2 linked regions of the Iamia sp. SCSIO 61187 genome follow. Each later gene encodes a partner of the first gene's protein in a complex. Links are inferred from orthologs where the notes say so. Each region holds a gene or a part of one and is shown in the gene's direction. Other genes may lie near its edges. The genes, in order: nusB and rpsJ.

The links.
Region 2: the proteins of nusB (region 1) and rpsJ are in contact, whole or in part, in a solved structure (PDB 3D3B), measured with the Escherichia coli proteins. The link is inferred for Iamia sp. SCSIO 61187 from one-to-one orthologs.

Annotation. Positions count from the first base shown.
Region 1 is NZ_CP050948.1:2,514,785-2,522,342, reverse strand. Bases 146-3,057 are described here. They hold nusB (transcription antitermination factor NusB), read left to right. Parts: upstream 146-1,350; coding sequence 1,351-1,764; downstream 1,765-3,057. Other genes in these bases: HC251_RS12085 (hypothetical protein), read right to left, coding at 1,777-3,057; efp (elongation factor P), read left to right, coding at 798-1,358; HC251_RS12100 (M24 family metallopeptidase), read left to right, coding at 146-765. In the rest of the region: more of HC251_RS12100, read left to right, coding at 1-145; more of HC251_RS12085, read right to left, coding at 3,058-4,203; HC251_RS12080 (hypothetical protein), read right to left, coding at 4,235-5,722; HC251_RS12075 (hypothetical protein), read right to left, coding at 5,719-6,189; HC251_RS12070 (GNAT family N-acetyltransferase), read left to right, coding at 6,270-6,812; bifunctional pyr operon transcriptional regulator/uracil phosphoribosyltransferase PyrR, read left to right, coding at 6,865-7,431; HC251_RS12060 (dihydroorotase), read left to right, coding at 7,447-7,558. UniProt on the Escherichia coli protein: Part of the processive rRNA transcription and antitermination complex (rrnTAC). The complex forms an RNA-chaperone ring around the RNA exit tunnel of RNA polymerase (RNAP).
Region 2 is NZ_CP050948.1:709,951-717,357, forward strand. The notes cover bases 1,375-4,135. They hold rpsJ (30S ribosomal protein S10), read left to right. Parts: upstream 1,375-2,475; coding sequence 2,476-2,796; downstream 2,797-4,135. Other genes in these bases: tuf (elongation factor Tu), read left to right, coding at 1,375-2,459; rpsL (30S ribosomal protein S12), read left to right, coding at 2,819-3,187; HC251_RS03365 (ATP-dependent DNA ligase), read right to left, coding at 3,438-4,135. Outside these bases: fusA (elongation factor G), read left to right, coding at 1-1,213; more of tuf, read left to right, coding at 1,272-1,374; more of HC251_RS03365, read right to left, coding at 4,136-4,988; HC251_RS03370 (VOC family protein), read left to right, coding at 5,255-5,656; rplC (50S ribosomal protein L3), read left to right, coding at 5,966-6,616; rplD (50S ribosomal protein L4), read left to right, coding at 6,616-7,365; rplW (50S ribosomal protein L23), read left to right, coding at 7,362-7,407. UniProt on the Escherichia coli protein: Involved in the binding of tRNA to the ribosomes. Part of the processive rRNA transcription and antitermination complex (rrnTAC). The complex forms an RNA-chaperone ring around the RNA exit tunnel of RNA polymerase (RNAP).

The DNA of each region.
Region 1 (7,558 bases):
CAGCGGCGGGTGGCGGGCGCGCCGTGGACGGCGGACCTGGTCGCCACCGACGGCGTGGTCGAGGGGCCCCGGCAGGTCAAGGACGCCGGGGAGGTGGCCCGGCTGGCCCGGGCCGCGGCCCTCGCCGACGCCGCCCTGGTCACCATCGCCCCCATGCTCAACGGGGGGCCGACCGAGACCGAGGTGGGCTTCGCCCTCGACACCGAGATGCGCCGCCTGGGTGCCGACGGCGTCAGCTTCGAGACGATCGTGGCCTCCGGCCCCAACGGGGCCCGACCGCACCACCGGCCGGGCGATCGGCGCATCGTCGACGGGGACCTCGTGGTCATCGACTTCGGGGCCCTGGTCGACGGGTACCACTCCGACATGACCCGCACGTTCATGGTGGGCGAGGCCACGGCGACCCAGCAGCGGATGTACGACGTCGTCCTCGCCGCCCAGCAGGCCGGCGTGGCCGCCGTGCGGGCCGGGGTGGAGGCGCGCGAGGTGGACCGCACCTGCCGCGACGTCATCGCCGAGGCGGGCTGGGCCGATGCCTTCGGGCACGGCACCGGCCACGGGGTGGGGCTGGTGATCCACGAGGACCCTCGGGTCTCGAGGGTCTCCACCGCTACACTCGCAGCCGGCCACGTCGTCACCGTCGAGCCCGGGGTCTACCTCCCCGACCACGGCGGCGTGCGCATCGAGGACACGGTGGTCGTCACCGACGAGGGGTGCTCGACCCTCACCCTCGCCCCCAAGGACCCCAGCCCCGCGCCCGCCTGAGGCGCGCCAGATCCCCACCACGAGGAACACCGATGGCCACCACCACCAACGACCTCAAGAACGGCATGGTCCTCGACCAGGACGGCAAGCTCCTCCAGGTCGTCGAGTTCCAGCACGTCAAGCCGGGCAAGGGCCCCGCCTTCGTCCGGACCAAGCTGCGCAACGTCCGCACCGGCTCGGTGGTGGAGAAGACCTTCCGGGCCGGGGAGAAGGTCGAGCGGGTCACCATCGACAAGCGCGAGATGCAGTACCTCTACCGCGACGGCGACGACTACGTCTTCATGGACAACGCCTCCTACGAGCAGCTGCACGTCGGCCCCGCCGCCCTGGGCGACACGGCCAAGTTCCTGGTCGACGGGGCCACCGTCGAGCTCCAGATGCACGGCGACGAGATCGTGGGCAGCGAGCTGCCGGCGGCCGTGGAGCTGAAGGTCGCCGACACCGAGCCCGGCATCCAGGGCGACCGCGTCTCGGGCGCCACCAAGCCGGCGACCCTCGAGACCGGCCACACCCTCCAGGTCCCGCTGTTCGTCAACATCGGCGACGCCCTCAAGGTCGACACCCGCTCCGGCGAGTACATCACCCGTGCCTGACCGCCCCGGCGGGGTGGGGTCCCGGCGCGAGGCGCGCGAGCGGGCCCTCGGCCTGCTCTACGAGGCCGAGGCCAAGGACACCCCGGGCACCGCGGTGCTCGACGCCCAGCCCATCGAGGTCGACGAGTACGCCGCCGACGTGGTCACCGGCGTCGCCGACCACCGCGACGCCCTCGACGAGATCATCGGCCGCCACGCCCGGGGGTGGACGGTCGAGCGCATGCCCGCCCTCGATCGCACCATCCTCCGCATGGCGTCCTACGAGCTGTGCCACCGGCCCGACGTGCCGCCGAACGTGATCATCAACGAGGCCGTCGAGCTGGCCAAGCGCTTCTCGACCGACGACTCGGGTCGCTTCGTCAACGGGGTGCTGGCCGCCGTCGCCTCCGAGCAGCGCGGGGCCTGAGCCGGGTCGCCGTCACTCCTCGAAGGCCTCCACGGTGAAGGCGCCGGTGCTGTCGTTGCGCCCCACGACCGAGATGCGCCACGTCGTGTCGACGTCCGGGGTGAAGATGATCGACTCGGCCTCGCCGGGCCCCCGGTCGTCGTAGCGCTCGATCTCGGTGTCGTCGATCGGGTCCCGGAGGATCACGACGATGTCGAAGCCGGGGGCGGTCGTGGTGACGGTGACGCCGACGGACGCGCCGCCCCGGACCTCGAGGTCGATGAACTGCTCGTCCGACGGCCCGTCGATCTGGCCCTGCGCCGTCGCCGTGGTGCCGTCGCCGAGGACGAACGGGACGGCCTCGTCGAGCGTCAGGCCGTAGGTGCCGGGTGAGCGGTCGTCGCCGCCGTCGACGCGGATCCGGTAGGTGCCCGCGTCACCGGTGGTGAAGGTCCGGACGTTGGAGTCGGGGTCGTCGTCCTCGGTGAGCTCCAGGGCCAGGCCGTCGGGGTCGATGACCTCGAGGCCCAGCTCGTCGTTGTCGAAGCCGACGGCGTAGGACGTGTCCTCGTCGAGGTCGGCGGCGTACTCGACGACCTCGCTGCCGGACGCCAGCTCGCCGTCGACGACGTCGCCGACGGCGATGGGCTCCTCCTGCACGGTGCTGAGGCCGACGGTGACCTCGCTCGGCGCCCAGGCCTCGGTGAAGACGACCAGCTCGTAGGTGCCGGCCACCTCGGGCTCGACGATGGTGAAGGCGGGGTCGATGTCGCCGTCGGGGGCGACGAGGTAGGCACCGATCTCGCCCTCACCCTCGGCCTCGGTGGTGACGGTGAAGCGCTCGCCCTCGGCGATCGTCGCCGAGAGCACGGCCACGCCGGCCTCGTCCAGCTCCACCGTCGTGGGCTCGCCGGCGCTGATCTCCGCCGTCGGCTCGGCCGCCTCGGGGATGCCGAGCACCCGGAGGACGTGGCTCTGCGTCAGCTCGGGGACGATGGCTGCGGCGTAGTCGGTGACGGTGGCCAGCGGGTCCACCCGCCAGCCGCCGTCCTCCTCGACGACCACGACCGCCAGCTCGTCGACACCCAGACGGCCCCAGGCCTCGGTGAGGCAGAAGGCGGACTCGGGGGCGGCGGCGTCCATCTCGTCGCCGTCGCCGGTGTCGGCGTCGGTGACGTCGAGGCAGGTGCCGTCCCAGGCGACGGTGGACTCCCCGCTCTCGCCATCGGCGTTCGTCCACTCGACCCGGCCCTCGAGCTCGGTGACGACGACGCGCCGGCCGCCGGCGTCGCGGTTGGCGACCTCGGTCTCGAGCGAGTCGATCTCGGCCGAGGAGTCCTCGATGCCCTCGCCGACCCACTCCTCGAGGGCACCGCGGTAGGTGCGGACGGCCTCGCCGGTCTCGCCCGAGACCAGGTCGCCGACGGCGTCGCCGTCGGCCCCGGCCGCGCCCAGGAGCACGGCCTCGATGGCCGCCTCGGGGCTGTCGGCGCCCTCCCCGGCGTCGGGGCCGGGGACGTCCGGGTCGGCCAGGCCGACGAGGTCGACGGCGTACTGGGCCGCGGTGTAGGTCGGGCTGACGTACCAGCCCCCGCCGCGTCGGACGGTCATGACGAAGGGCTCGACCTCGCCCTCGTCGCCCTCGACCGCCAGGTCGGAGGCGTCGAGCGTGGTGGTGTCGGACTCGGGGTCCTCGGCGTCGACGATCGCCCCGGTCACCTCGCCGAGGCCGTCCCGGTCGATGCTGACGCGGGCCGACCCCTCGACGATGGTCACCCGGGCGACGCCGTCGCCCAGCTCGTCGACCTCGTACCGGGTGCCGGTGAGGCCGATGTCGACGCCGCCGAAGGTCTTCTCCTCGGGCGAGAACCCGAGCTCGGCGGCCCGCTCCGAGGCCGACTCCACCACGTCGGTGAGGGCCTCGACCTCGCCGGGGTCCATGGCGTCGAGGGCGGCGATGGGGTCCTCGGCCTCGAGCGCCTCGGCCAGCTCCTCGACCGCGGCCTCGGGGCTCGACGCACCCCCGCCGCCGCCGGTGGCGGCCCGCACGACGAGGAACCCGACGGCCGCCACCGCCAGGACGCCGACGGCGACGAGGGCCAGGGCCAGACCGGTGTGCGAGCGGGCCGGGGCCGGCGTCCCCGGTGGGGGTGTCGGGCCGGGCGGGGCGGCCCACCCCGGAGGGGTCGGGGCCGCGGGGGGGCCGCCGGGCGCACCCGGGGGCCCATAGGGAGGGGGCGGTGGGACGGCCGGGCCCGGCGGCGGCGGTGAGCCGTAGGCCGGGGCGGTGGGGCTCGGGGGCGGGGGAGGGGAGCCGGGGGCCGGGGCGCCCGGGGGCGACCCGACCGGGATCGTCGGCGGGGACGCCGGGGGTGGGGGTGGGGGGGTCGGGCCCGCCGGGCGGCGGGGGCTGGGCCAGGCCGGCGTCGGCTGGTCGTCCGATGGCGGCGTCGAGCTCATGACCAGGTCCCTCGTGGCTCTGGGGACCCCATCAGCCCTCCGTGGTGAAGTCGACGATGAACTCACCGGCGGTGAAGTCGACGGCCCAGAGCTGGAAGCAGCGGCGCATGTCGGTCTGGGCCGTCACGGACCAGACCTCGCTCTGGCCCGGGCCGTGGTCGTTGACGCGGTCGCGGAGCGGGCCGCTGTCGGTCTGGTCGAAGACGTCGATGCCCATGTCGAGGGTGGCGCTGGTGACCCGGATGTCGAGGTTCATGGTGATGCCCTCGCGCAGGAAGAGGCAGAAGTGGGCCCGCTGCTCCTCCTGGTCGATGGGCGCCGGGAACTGCTCGGTGGTCCGCTCGAGGGTGAGGTCGTTGCCGGCCTGACCGTCGTAGTAGAAGAAGAACTCGGCGACCTCGAAGATCTCGATCGTGTAGCTGCCGGTCGTCCCCTCGTCGCCGCCGCTGATCGTCACCCGGTAGGGCCCGGTCTGATCGGCCACGAACCGCGGCGTCCCGGTGTCGATGTCGGGCTCGGTCGGCACCGGCTGCCCGTCCGGACCGGTGACGGTGGTGGTGAGATCGGTGTTGTCGATGTCGACGACGTAGTGGGCGCCGCTCTCGGCCTCGAGCTCGTAGGCGATGGCGTCCCCGGGCTCGGCCAGCTCGTCGTCGAGCGAGCCGGGCACGCTGAGGTCGACGGGGATGATCTCGACCTGCTTGACCGTCACGCTCACCTCGGCGTCGTCCTCGCCCCCCGCCACGATCAGCCGGTGCGGGCCGTCGACGGTGACGTCGAGGGTGTCGGCCGGGGCGACCGGCGAGCCGCCCTCGGGCGGGAGGATGGCGGTGGCGAGGTCGCCGTCGCCCTCGACGAGCTCGGTGGCGATCGTGTAGCTCTCGTCGACGAAGGCCTCGAAGGTGAACACGGCGTACCCGGAGCGGCCGACCGACGCGGTGGTGGCCTCCCCGATCACGGCGTCGGTCGTCTCCTCGAACGCCTCGGGGGAGTCGGCGGCGAGCGTGGCCAGGGCCCCGGTGTCGGCGTCGGTCACCGCCGTCGCGACCTGGGCGCGGGTCTCCTCGACGGCGACCACCTCACCGGTCATGTCCTGCATCCCGGGCCCGGCCTCGACGTCGTCGCCGCCGAGGACCGTCAGGCCGACCACGGCGAGGGCGGCGATCACGACGACCGCCACCACGCCGAGGGCGAGGACGAGCGGCAGGCGGCTCTTCTTCTTCGGCGGACCGGCGGGCGGCCCCGGTGGCGGGAAGCCCGACCCGGGCGGCGGCGCGCCGGGTCCGGGCGGCGGGCCCCCGGGGGGCGGGGTGCCGCCGGGCGGGGGCGGCGGGGGCGTGGGGCCCCCGGGGTAGCCGGGCTGCGGCGGTGGGGTGGGCCCCGGCGGCGGGAAGCCCGGTGGGGGCGGCGGTCCCGGCGGCGGGTACCCGCCCGGCCCGGGCGGGGGCGGTCCCCCGGGGGGCGGCGATCCCTGCCCCGGGTTCCAGGGTCCGGGGGGCGGAGGTGGGGGGTAGGTCATGTCGGGTCGTCCCCTCGGGGGTCGTGGACAGCGGGCCGGTGTGCGTGCCACCCGGCGCCGGCGCCGAGCGTGCCCAGCATCGCGCCTGCGCAGGCAGCAACGGTGCCCCCACCCACCCCGGAGCGCGGGAGGCGGTCCAGGGCGGCGAGGGCGAGGGCGGTGCCGGCGGCGGCGAGGGCCACGCCGACGGCGCCGATGACCGATCCGACCCGCCCGCCCAGACCGGTGCCGACGAGGAGGACGGCGCCCCCCAGCGGGATCAGGTACACGGTGACGCCGGCCCAGCGGGGCACCAGGGCGTCGACCGTGCCGGAGAGCACGAGGTCGCCGATGCGGCGCAGGGCGATGGCGGACCCGGCGCCCTCCCGGGACCAGGGCAGGAACGTCGACCCCAGCAGCAGGACGCCGCCGACGGCCCCGGAGACCAGGGACGTGGTGGGCGCGGCTGACGGGCGGAGACGGGCCAAGCCGGCGACGGTACCACCGGTACGGCGCCGGCTGGGGCGACGCTCCGGGCCTGGTCGGACGGGCTGCGAGACTCGCCGCCATGGCGTTCCCGCTCCCGGCCCCGCCGCTGGTGTCCGCCGCCGTGGGCCTGCGCCTCCGCCCGTGGACCGTCGACGACGCGCCGGCCCTGGCCGAGGCGTGGGCGGTCCCCGACATCGCCGCCCAGGCGACCGTGCCCGGGTCGGGCACCGAGGCGGACGCCCGCCGCTGGATCGAGGGCGCCGCGGCGCGCCGCGAGGTCGGGCTCTCCCTCGACCTGGTGGTCGGGCCCGTCGACGGCGCCGACGTGTGGGGCGAGGTGGGGCTGGCCCCGCTCCGGCTGACGGCGGCCGGGGCTGCCCGCGACGAGGTCGAGGTCGGGTGGTGGGTCCGGCCCCCGCACCGCCGTCGCGGCGTGGCCACCGCCGCCGCGGGCCTCCTCACCCGGTGGGCCGGCGACGACCTCGGGGTCCCCCGCCTGGTGGCCCGGATCGGCCGGGGCGACACCGCCTCGGCCGGCGTGGCCCGGGCCGTCGGCCTCGCCCGGCTCGGCCCGCTCGGTGCCGACCGGGACCTGTGGGCCACGGCGCGACCCCCCGTGTAGGGTCGACGACGCCGTGAAGCGGGTCCGGTGAGGCCCGCACGGCGGGAGAGAGATGGCCGAGAGAGAGCGTCGCATCTCGCCGCCCTACGGCGGCGTGTTCGTGCCCCGGACACGGGTGCTCGAGCGGGACGACGTGGCCCGGGCCGTCTGGCGGATGGCCCACGAGATCGTCGAGCGCAACCACGGCCTGGACCAGGTCGTCCTCGTCGGTCTCCAGACCGGTGGCTGCTGGATCGCCGACCGGCTGGCCGACGCCCTCGACACCATCGAGCAGGTGCGCCCCGAGGTCGGCGTCCTCGACGTGGCGTCGCACCGCGACGACATCGGTCTGCGGCCGGTGCTGCCCGAGGAGGCGACCGACATCCCCGACGACATCGACGGGAGCTGCGTCGTGCTCGTCGACGACGTCTTGTTCACCGGGCGCACGATCCGGGCCGCCCTGGGCGCCCTGCACGACCACGGGCGGCCACGATCGGTGCAGCTGGCGGTGATGGTCGACCGGGGCCACCGCGAGCTGCCGATCCGGCCCGACTTCGTGGGCAAGAACCTTCCCACCCGGCGCGACGAGGTGGTCGACGTCCACCCCGAGGGCGTCGACCTGGGCGAGATGGTCCGGTGACGGCGGCCCCGGCCGATGGCTGACCGCTCCCTCGTCCTCACGGGCGGCACCGTCGTCGACGCGACCGGATCCCGGCCCGCCGACGTCGTCGTCGTCGACGGGCGCATCGCCGCCGTCGGTCCCGACC
Region 2 (7,407 bases), 1.8 Mb from region 1 along the record:
CATGTCGCCCAAGGGCAACGAGGAGGTCGTGCGCAAGCCGTCGGCCGACGAGCCCTTCGCCGCCCTGGCCTTCAAGATCGTGGCCGACCCCCACGGCAAGCTGACCTACTTCCGCGTCTACTCCGGCTCGCTGGAGAAGGGCGGCACCGTCCTCAACACCCGCACCTCCAAGAAGGAGCGGGTGGGCCGGCTGCTGCTCATGCACGCCAACAACCGCGAGGACCTCGACAGCGTCGGCGTGGGCGACATCGTCGCCGGCATCGGCTTCAAGGACACCCGCACCGGCGACACCCTGTGCGACGAGAAGGCCCCGGTCATCCTCGAGAGCCTCGAGTTCCCCGAGCCCGTGATCCACGTCGCCGTCGAGCCCAAGACCAAGGCCGACCAGGACAAGATGGGCAAGGCCCTCTACTCGCTCTCCGAGGAGGACCCGACCTTCCAGGTCCGCTCCGACGAGGAGACCGGCGAGACCGTCATCTCCGGCATGGGCGAGCTGCACCTCGAGGTGCTGGTCGACCGCATGCTGCGGGAGTTCAGCGTCGACGCCACCGTCGGCAAGCCGCAGGTCGCCTACCGCGAGACCATCACCGAGAACACCGGCAAGGTCGTCTACCGGCACGTCAAGCAGACCGGTGGCTCGGGCCAGTTCGCCCACATCGTCATCGAGCTCGAGCCCACCGGCCCCGGTGGCGGCTACCAGTTCGAGGACAAGATCACCGGCGGCCGCATCCCCAAGGAGTTCATCCCCTCGGTCGATGCCGGCATGCAGGCGGCCATGACCACCGGCGTGCTCGCCGGGTTCCCGACCGTCGACGTCCGGGCCCGCCTGGTCGACGGCTCGGCCCACGACGTCGACTCCTCGGAGATGGCGTTCAAGATCGCCGGCACCATGGGGTTCCGCGAGGCGGCCCGCAAGGCCAAGCCCGTCCTGCTCGAGCCGATCATGTCGGTCGAGGTCGTCACCCCCGAGGACTACATGGGCGACGTCATCGGCGACCTGTCCTCCCGTCGAGGGAAGATCGGCGGCATGGAGCAGCGCGGCAACAGCCAGGTGGTCAACGCCACCGTGCCCCTGTCGGAGATGTTCGGTTACGCTACCGACCTGCGTTCGCGGACCCAGGGTCGGGCCACGTACACGATGCAGTTCGACTCGTACCAGCAGACGCCGGCTTCCGTCCAGGAAGAGATCGTCAAGCGCATCCGGGGCGAGTAGCCCCCGCACGTCCCGTACCTGCAAGTCCACTGTCAAGACACCTGAGGAAAGAACGAGAATGGCCAAGGAGAAGTTCGACCGGTCCAAGCCGCACCTGAACATCGGGACGATGGGTCACATCGACCACGGCAAGACCACCCTCACTGCGGCGATCACCAAGACGTTGCACGAGGCCGACCCGACCACGGCCTTCACCCCGTTCGACATGATCGACAAGGCTCCTGAGGAGCGTCAGCGGGGGATCACGATCAACATCTCGCATGTGGAGTACGAGACGGCGAACCGTCACTACGCCCATGTCGACATGCCGGGTCACGCTGACTACATCAAGAACATGATCACCGGTGCGGCTCAGGTCGACGGGGCGATCTTGGTGGTGGCGGCGACCGATGGTCCGATGCCCCAGACCCGGGAGCACGTGCTGTTGGCCCGTCAGGTCGGGGTGCCCTCGATCGTGGTGGCGTTGAACAAGGTCGACATGGTCGATGACGAGGAGCTGTTGGAGCTCGTCGACATGGAGGTCCGTGAGCTGTTGACCGAGTACGAGTTCCCCGGTGATGACACTCCGGTGGTCCGGGTCTCGGCGCTCAAGGCCCTCGAGGGCGATGCTGATGCGGCTGCTCAGGTGATGGAGCTGATGGACGCGGTCGACAGCTTCGTGCCCGAGCCGACCCGTGACATCGACAAGCCGTTCTTGATGCCGATCGAGGATGTGTTCTCGATCACCGGGCGTGGGACGGTGGTGACCGGCAAGGTCGAGCAGGGGGCGATCCACACCGGTGACGAGATCGAGATCGTCGGGATCCGTGACACCCAGAAGACGACCTGCACCGGGGTGGAGATGTTCCGCAAGCTCCTCGACCAGGGCCAGGCCGGTGACAACATCGGCGCTCTGTTGCGGGGCACGAAGAAGGAAGACGTCGAGCGGGGTCAGGTCCTGGCCAAGCCGGGCAGCATCACGCCGCACTCGGACTTCGAGGGCGAGGTGTACGTGCTGACCAAGGACGAGGGCGGCCGGCACAAGCCGTTCTTCAACAACTACCGGCCCCAGTTCTTCTTCCGGACCACCGACATCACCGGCACCATCACCTTGCCGGAGGGGACCGAGATGGCCATGCCCGGCGACAACACCTCCATGAGCGTCGAGCTCATCCACCCCATCGCCATGGAAGAGGGCCTCCGCTTCGCCATCCGCGAGGGTGGACGCACCGTCGGCTCCGGCCGCGTCACCAAGATCACCAAGTAGAGCTGAGACCCCACACATGGCCGACTCCCAGAAGATCCGGATCCGCCTCAAGGCGTACGACCACGAGATCATCGACCAGTCCACCAAGAAGATCGTCGAGACGGTGCTCCGCACCCAGGCGACCGTCCGTGGACCGGTGCCCCTCCCGACCGAGAAGCACCGCTACACCGTGATCCGTTCGCCCCACAAGTACAAGGACTCCCGGGAGCACTTCGAGATGCGCATCCACAAGCGCCTCCTCGACATCCTCGAGCCCTCGCCGAAGACCGTCGACTCCCTCCAGCGGCTCGAGCTGCCGGCGGGCGTCGACATCGAGATCAAGATCCAGACGGCGTAGCCGGGATCGGAAGGCCAGCACCATGCCCACCACGAACCAGCTCATCCGCAAGCCGCGGAAGGCCCGTCGCAAGAAGAGCAAGACCCCGGCCCTGTCGGGGCACCCCCAGCTCCGCGGCGTGTGCACCCGCGTCACCACGGTGACGCCCCGCAAGCCCAACTCGGCCCTCCGCAAGGTGGCCCGGGTGCGGCTCAGCACCGGCCAGACGGTCACCGCCTACATCCCCGGCGAGGGCCACAACCTGCAGGAGCACTCCATGGTGCTCATCCAGGGCGCCCGCCGCTGGGACCTCTCGGGTGTGAACTACAAGATCATCCGGGGCGCCCTCGACGCCAACGCCGTGCCCAACCGGGCCAACGCCCGCAGCCGCTACGGCACCAAGAAGGGCTAGCCCCTCTCTCGTCGGAGATCTCGCTCCGCTCGATCTCCTCCTCGAGCAGCACGATGAAGGCCTGCCTCCGGGCGGGCCTTCGTCGCGTCCGGGCCACCCTGCCTCAGCCGGCGATCGGGGGCCCGGACGACCTGCCCGACGGTCGAGTGGTCGAGTGCGACGACGCCGACACCGTCGCGGGACCGGCGGCGGGGGCCGCCCCCCGACGCCCGGGAGCGCCGGATCCGACTCTGGTTCGGGAGCGGGCCGATCAGTCCCTGAGGCCGAGGGCCCGGACCGCCCGGAGCGTGTCGGCGTCGGCCGGGTCCTTGTCCGGGCGGTAGCGGACGAGGCGGGCGAACCGGAGGGCGACGCCACCGGCGTAGCGGGTCGACCGCTGGACCCCGTCGACCGCCACCTCGACCACCAGCTCGGGTCGCACGTGCACGATGTGCGCCTCGTCGGTGCGCTCGTCGCCGGTGGCGATCGCCTGGAGGGCCTGCGTCTGCCACGCCAGCACCTCGTCGGTCATGCCCTTGAACGTCTTGCCCACCATGACGAGGCCGGCGTCGCCCTCGCCGCGGGCGCCGAGGTGGAGGTTCGAGAGCCAGCCCCGGCGCCGGCCGTGGCCCCACTCGGCGGCCAGCACGACGAGGTCCAGGGTGTGGACCGGCTTCACCTTGCGCCACGCCTTGCCCCGGCGGCCGGCCTCGTACGGCGTCGACGCCCCCTTCACGACCACCCCCTCATGCCCGGCGGCCAGGGCGTCGTCGAGGACGGCAGCGGCGGCGGCCGGGTCCGACGTGCGGGTGCCCGGGATCTGCCACTCGCCGGCCACCTCGGCCAAGGCCGCCCGTCGCTCGTGGAGGGGGGCGTCGACCAGGTCGGTTCCGTCGCGGTGGACGAGGTCGAAGAACCAGGGCCGGACCGCGGTCGGAGCCGGCCCACCCTCGGCCCCGATCCGGCTGGCGGTGTCCTGGAACAGGACCGGGCGCAGGGCCTCGTCGACCACCAGGGCCTCGCCGTCGAGGACCAGGCGGTCCGCCGGGAGGGCGCGCACCAGGGCGATCACCTCGGGCAGGCGCCCCGTGATCTCGTTGAGGTTGCGGGTCCAGACCCGCACGTCGTCGCCGTCCCGGTGGACCTGGATGCGGATGCCGTCCAGCTTCCAGTCGACCACCGCGTCGCCCAGGTCCTCGACGGCACCGGCGACCGACTCGGCGGTGGAGGCGAGCATCGGCTGCACCGGGCGCCCCAGCTCCAGGCCCACGGCGGCGAGGCCGTCGGCCCCGGCGGTGAGGGCGACGTGGGCGATGGCGGGCAGGTCGCCGCCGAGCATGGCCGCCCGGCGCACCACCGGGGTCGGCACCTCGGCCGCCCGGGCCACGGCGTCGGCCATCACCCCGGCCAGGGCGCCCTGTCGCAGCTCGCCCCCGACCAGGCCGAAGAGGAACGCGGCCTCGTCGTCCGTGGCCCGCCCCAGCAGGTCCGCCAGGAGGCGCCGCCGCTCGGTTCCGGACCCGGTGCCCCCGAGCCCGGCCAGGGCGGTCAGGACGGCGTCGACCTCGAGCACCGTGAGCGTGGGCCCGTCGGCCGGCGGCTGGGCCGCCGCCTGGAGGGTCCGCCAGCCGACGCCGATCCGCCCCTGGAGCGGCGCCCCGGTGAGGAACCCGACGGCGACGGCGATCTCGTCGGGCCGGAGCTCGCGGAGCAGCGCGGCGATGGCGTCGCGCTTGGCCGTGCGGGACGACGTGGCGGCCACGGTGGCCGACGTGGCCACCACGGCGGCGAACGGGGTGGGGGTGGCGACGTCGAGCGACACCCCGTCAGTGTGGCCGGTCACCCCGCCCGGGACGCCCGCATCCCGAGGCGGCGTCGGCGGCGACCACGGTTCTCGGTACGGATCCCGGGCCCGTGGGGCCACGATCGGTACCAGGAACGGCGAGACGCTGGTGTGGGCTCGTCCTGGGTACGGATCCGGGCCTGTGGGGCCGCGATCGGTACCAGGAACGGGGCCTCGTCTCCGAGGGCCGATGAGCCTCGGGCGGCCCGCCGGTCGAAGAGGTGACCGCAGCCCCAGGAGAGACCATGCCCCGCCCGTTCGTCATCAGCCTGCCCATCGAGGACCGCCGCCGCGCGTTCGCCTTCTACACCGAGGGCCTGGGCCTCGAGGCCGTGGGCGCACCGGCCGACGACGGGGTGCCCGAGCCCCTCCGCCTGGTCCTGGGGGACGACGTGCACCTGGTGCTGATCCCCCGGGGCGGGTTCGGGTGGGTCACCGCGCCCCACGAGACGGCGGTGCCGGGCACCAGCGAGTGCCAGCTCAGCTGGGCCGTGGCCACCGAGGCCGAGGTCGACGCCGCCGTCGAGCGGGCCCGGGCCGCCGGCGGCCAGGTCCTGGTCGAGCCGGCGTCCACCGGGTGGGGCTACTCGGGTCTGCTCGCCGACCCCGACGGCCACCTCTGGATGGTGACGGTCCGAACGGAGTGAGGGCCTCCAGGGCGGTGGGTGGGGTCGGAGGACGTGATCACGGTCCGAACGGAGTGAGGACCGGGTCATAGCACCACCGCCCGACACGGTGGGGGACCTGGGCTTGGAGCCCCGGGCGGGGCTCGCTACAGTGGCTCCCTCGTGCACGGGACCCCAGAGGTTCGGTACCGAGCGCGCTGAATCGACGTCCACGGACGCCCTCTCGAGCGAGGGAACCCCGTGGCACAACCGAGACACGCTCCGCCGGGCCCGCCCGAGCGGAGCGTCCGCGTGAACGGACCTTCCGTTCCTCCGCGAGAGAAGAGAGACATGGCAACCAAAGCGATCGTCGGGTCCAAGCTCGGCATGACGCAGATCTGGGACGACGATCGCAACGTCGTCCCGGTCACCGTCCTGCAGGTCGAGCCGGTCCGCGTGGTCAAGATCAAGACCCAGGAGCGCGACGGCTACACCGCCCTCCAGGTCACGTTCGGCCAGAAGAAGGCCTCCAAGCTCACCAAGCCGGTGGCCGGCCAGTTCGCCACGGCCGACGTCGAGCCCGGGCCCCGCCTGGTCGAGCTCCGCCTCGACGACGTGTCGGAGTACACCGTCGGCCAGACGCTGGGCGTCGACATCCTCGCCGAGGGCGGGCTGATCGACGTCACCGCCGTCAGCAAGGGCAAGGGCTTCGCCGGCGTCATGAAGCGCCACGGCTTCGCCGGCCAGCGGGCCAGCCACGGCGCCCACCGGGTCCACCGTGCGCCCGGCGCCATCGGCGCCTGCGCCACGCCGTCCCGGGTGTTCAAGGGCCAGCGCATGGCCGGCCGCACCGGTGGCGAGAAGGTCACCACCATGAACCTCGAGGTCGTCCGGGCCGACACCGACCGCAACCTCCTCCTCATCAAGGGCGCCGTGCCCGGCCCCAAGGGCGGCCTGGTGCTCGTCCGCAACGCGGCCAAGGCCGCCGGGAAGGACGCCTGATGGCCAAGATCGACGTGCTCGACGCCTCGGGCAAGAAGACCGACACCACCGACCTCGACGACGCCGTGTTCGGCATCGAGCCCAACGGGCCCGTGCTGCACCAGGTCGTCACCGCCCAGCTGGCCGCCCGCCGGGCCGGCACCCAGTCGACCAAGACCCGGGCCGAGGTGGCCGGTGGCGGCGCCAAGCCCTGGAAGCAGAAGGGCACCGGCCGGGCCCGCCAGGGCTCGATCCGCAGCCCGCAGTGGTCCGGCGGCGGCGTGGCCCTCGGCCCGAAGCCCCGCAGCTACAGCCAGCGCACGCCGAAGAAGATGGTCCGCCTGGCCCTGCGCTCGGCGCTCTCCGACCGGGCCGCCGACGGCAAGGTCAAGGTCGTCGACTTCGGCTTCGACGCCCCCGGCACCAAGCAGGCCGCCCGGGCGCTCGCCGACATCGGCGTCGAGGGCAAGGTCCTCCTGGTCCTGGCGGCCGACGACGTCGCCACCTGGAAGAGCTTCCGGAACCTCACCGACGTCCACATCATCGTGCCCGGCGAGCTGAACGCCTACGACGTCCTGGTCAGCGACTGGGTCGTCTTCACCCCGGGCACCGTCCCGGCCGACACCAGCGTCTCCCGGGGCCCGGCCCCGACGCCGGCCGGCCACCGTGGCGGCGCCCCCGGCGAGCGGGCCTCGGTCCCGGTCACCGTGCCCGACACCGATGCCGTCGTCGAGGCGGCCAACGACGAGGACTCGGAGGACGAGTCGTGAAGGACCCCCGCCAGGTGATCCTCAAGCCGGTCGTGAGCGAGA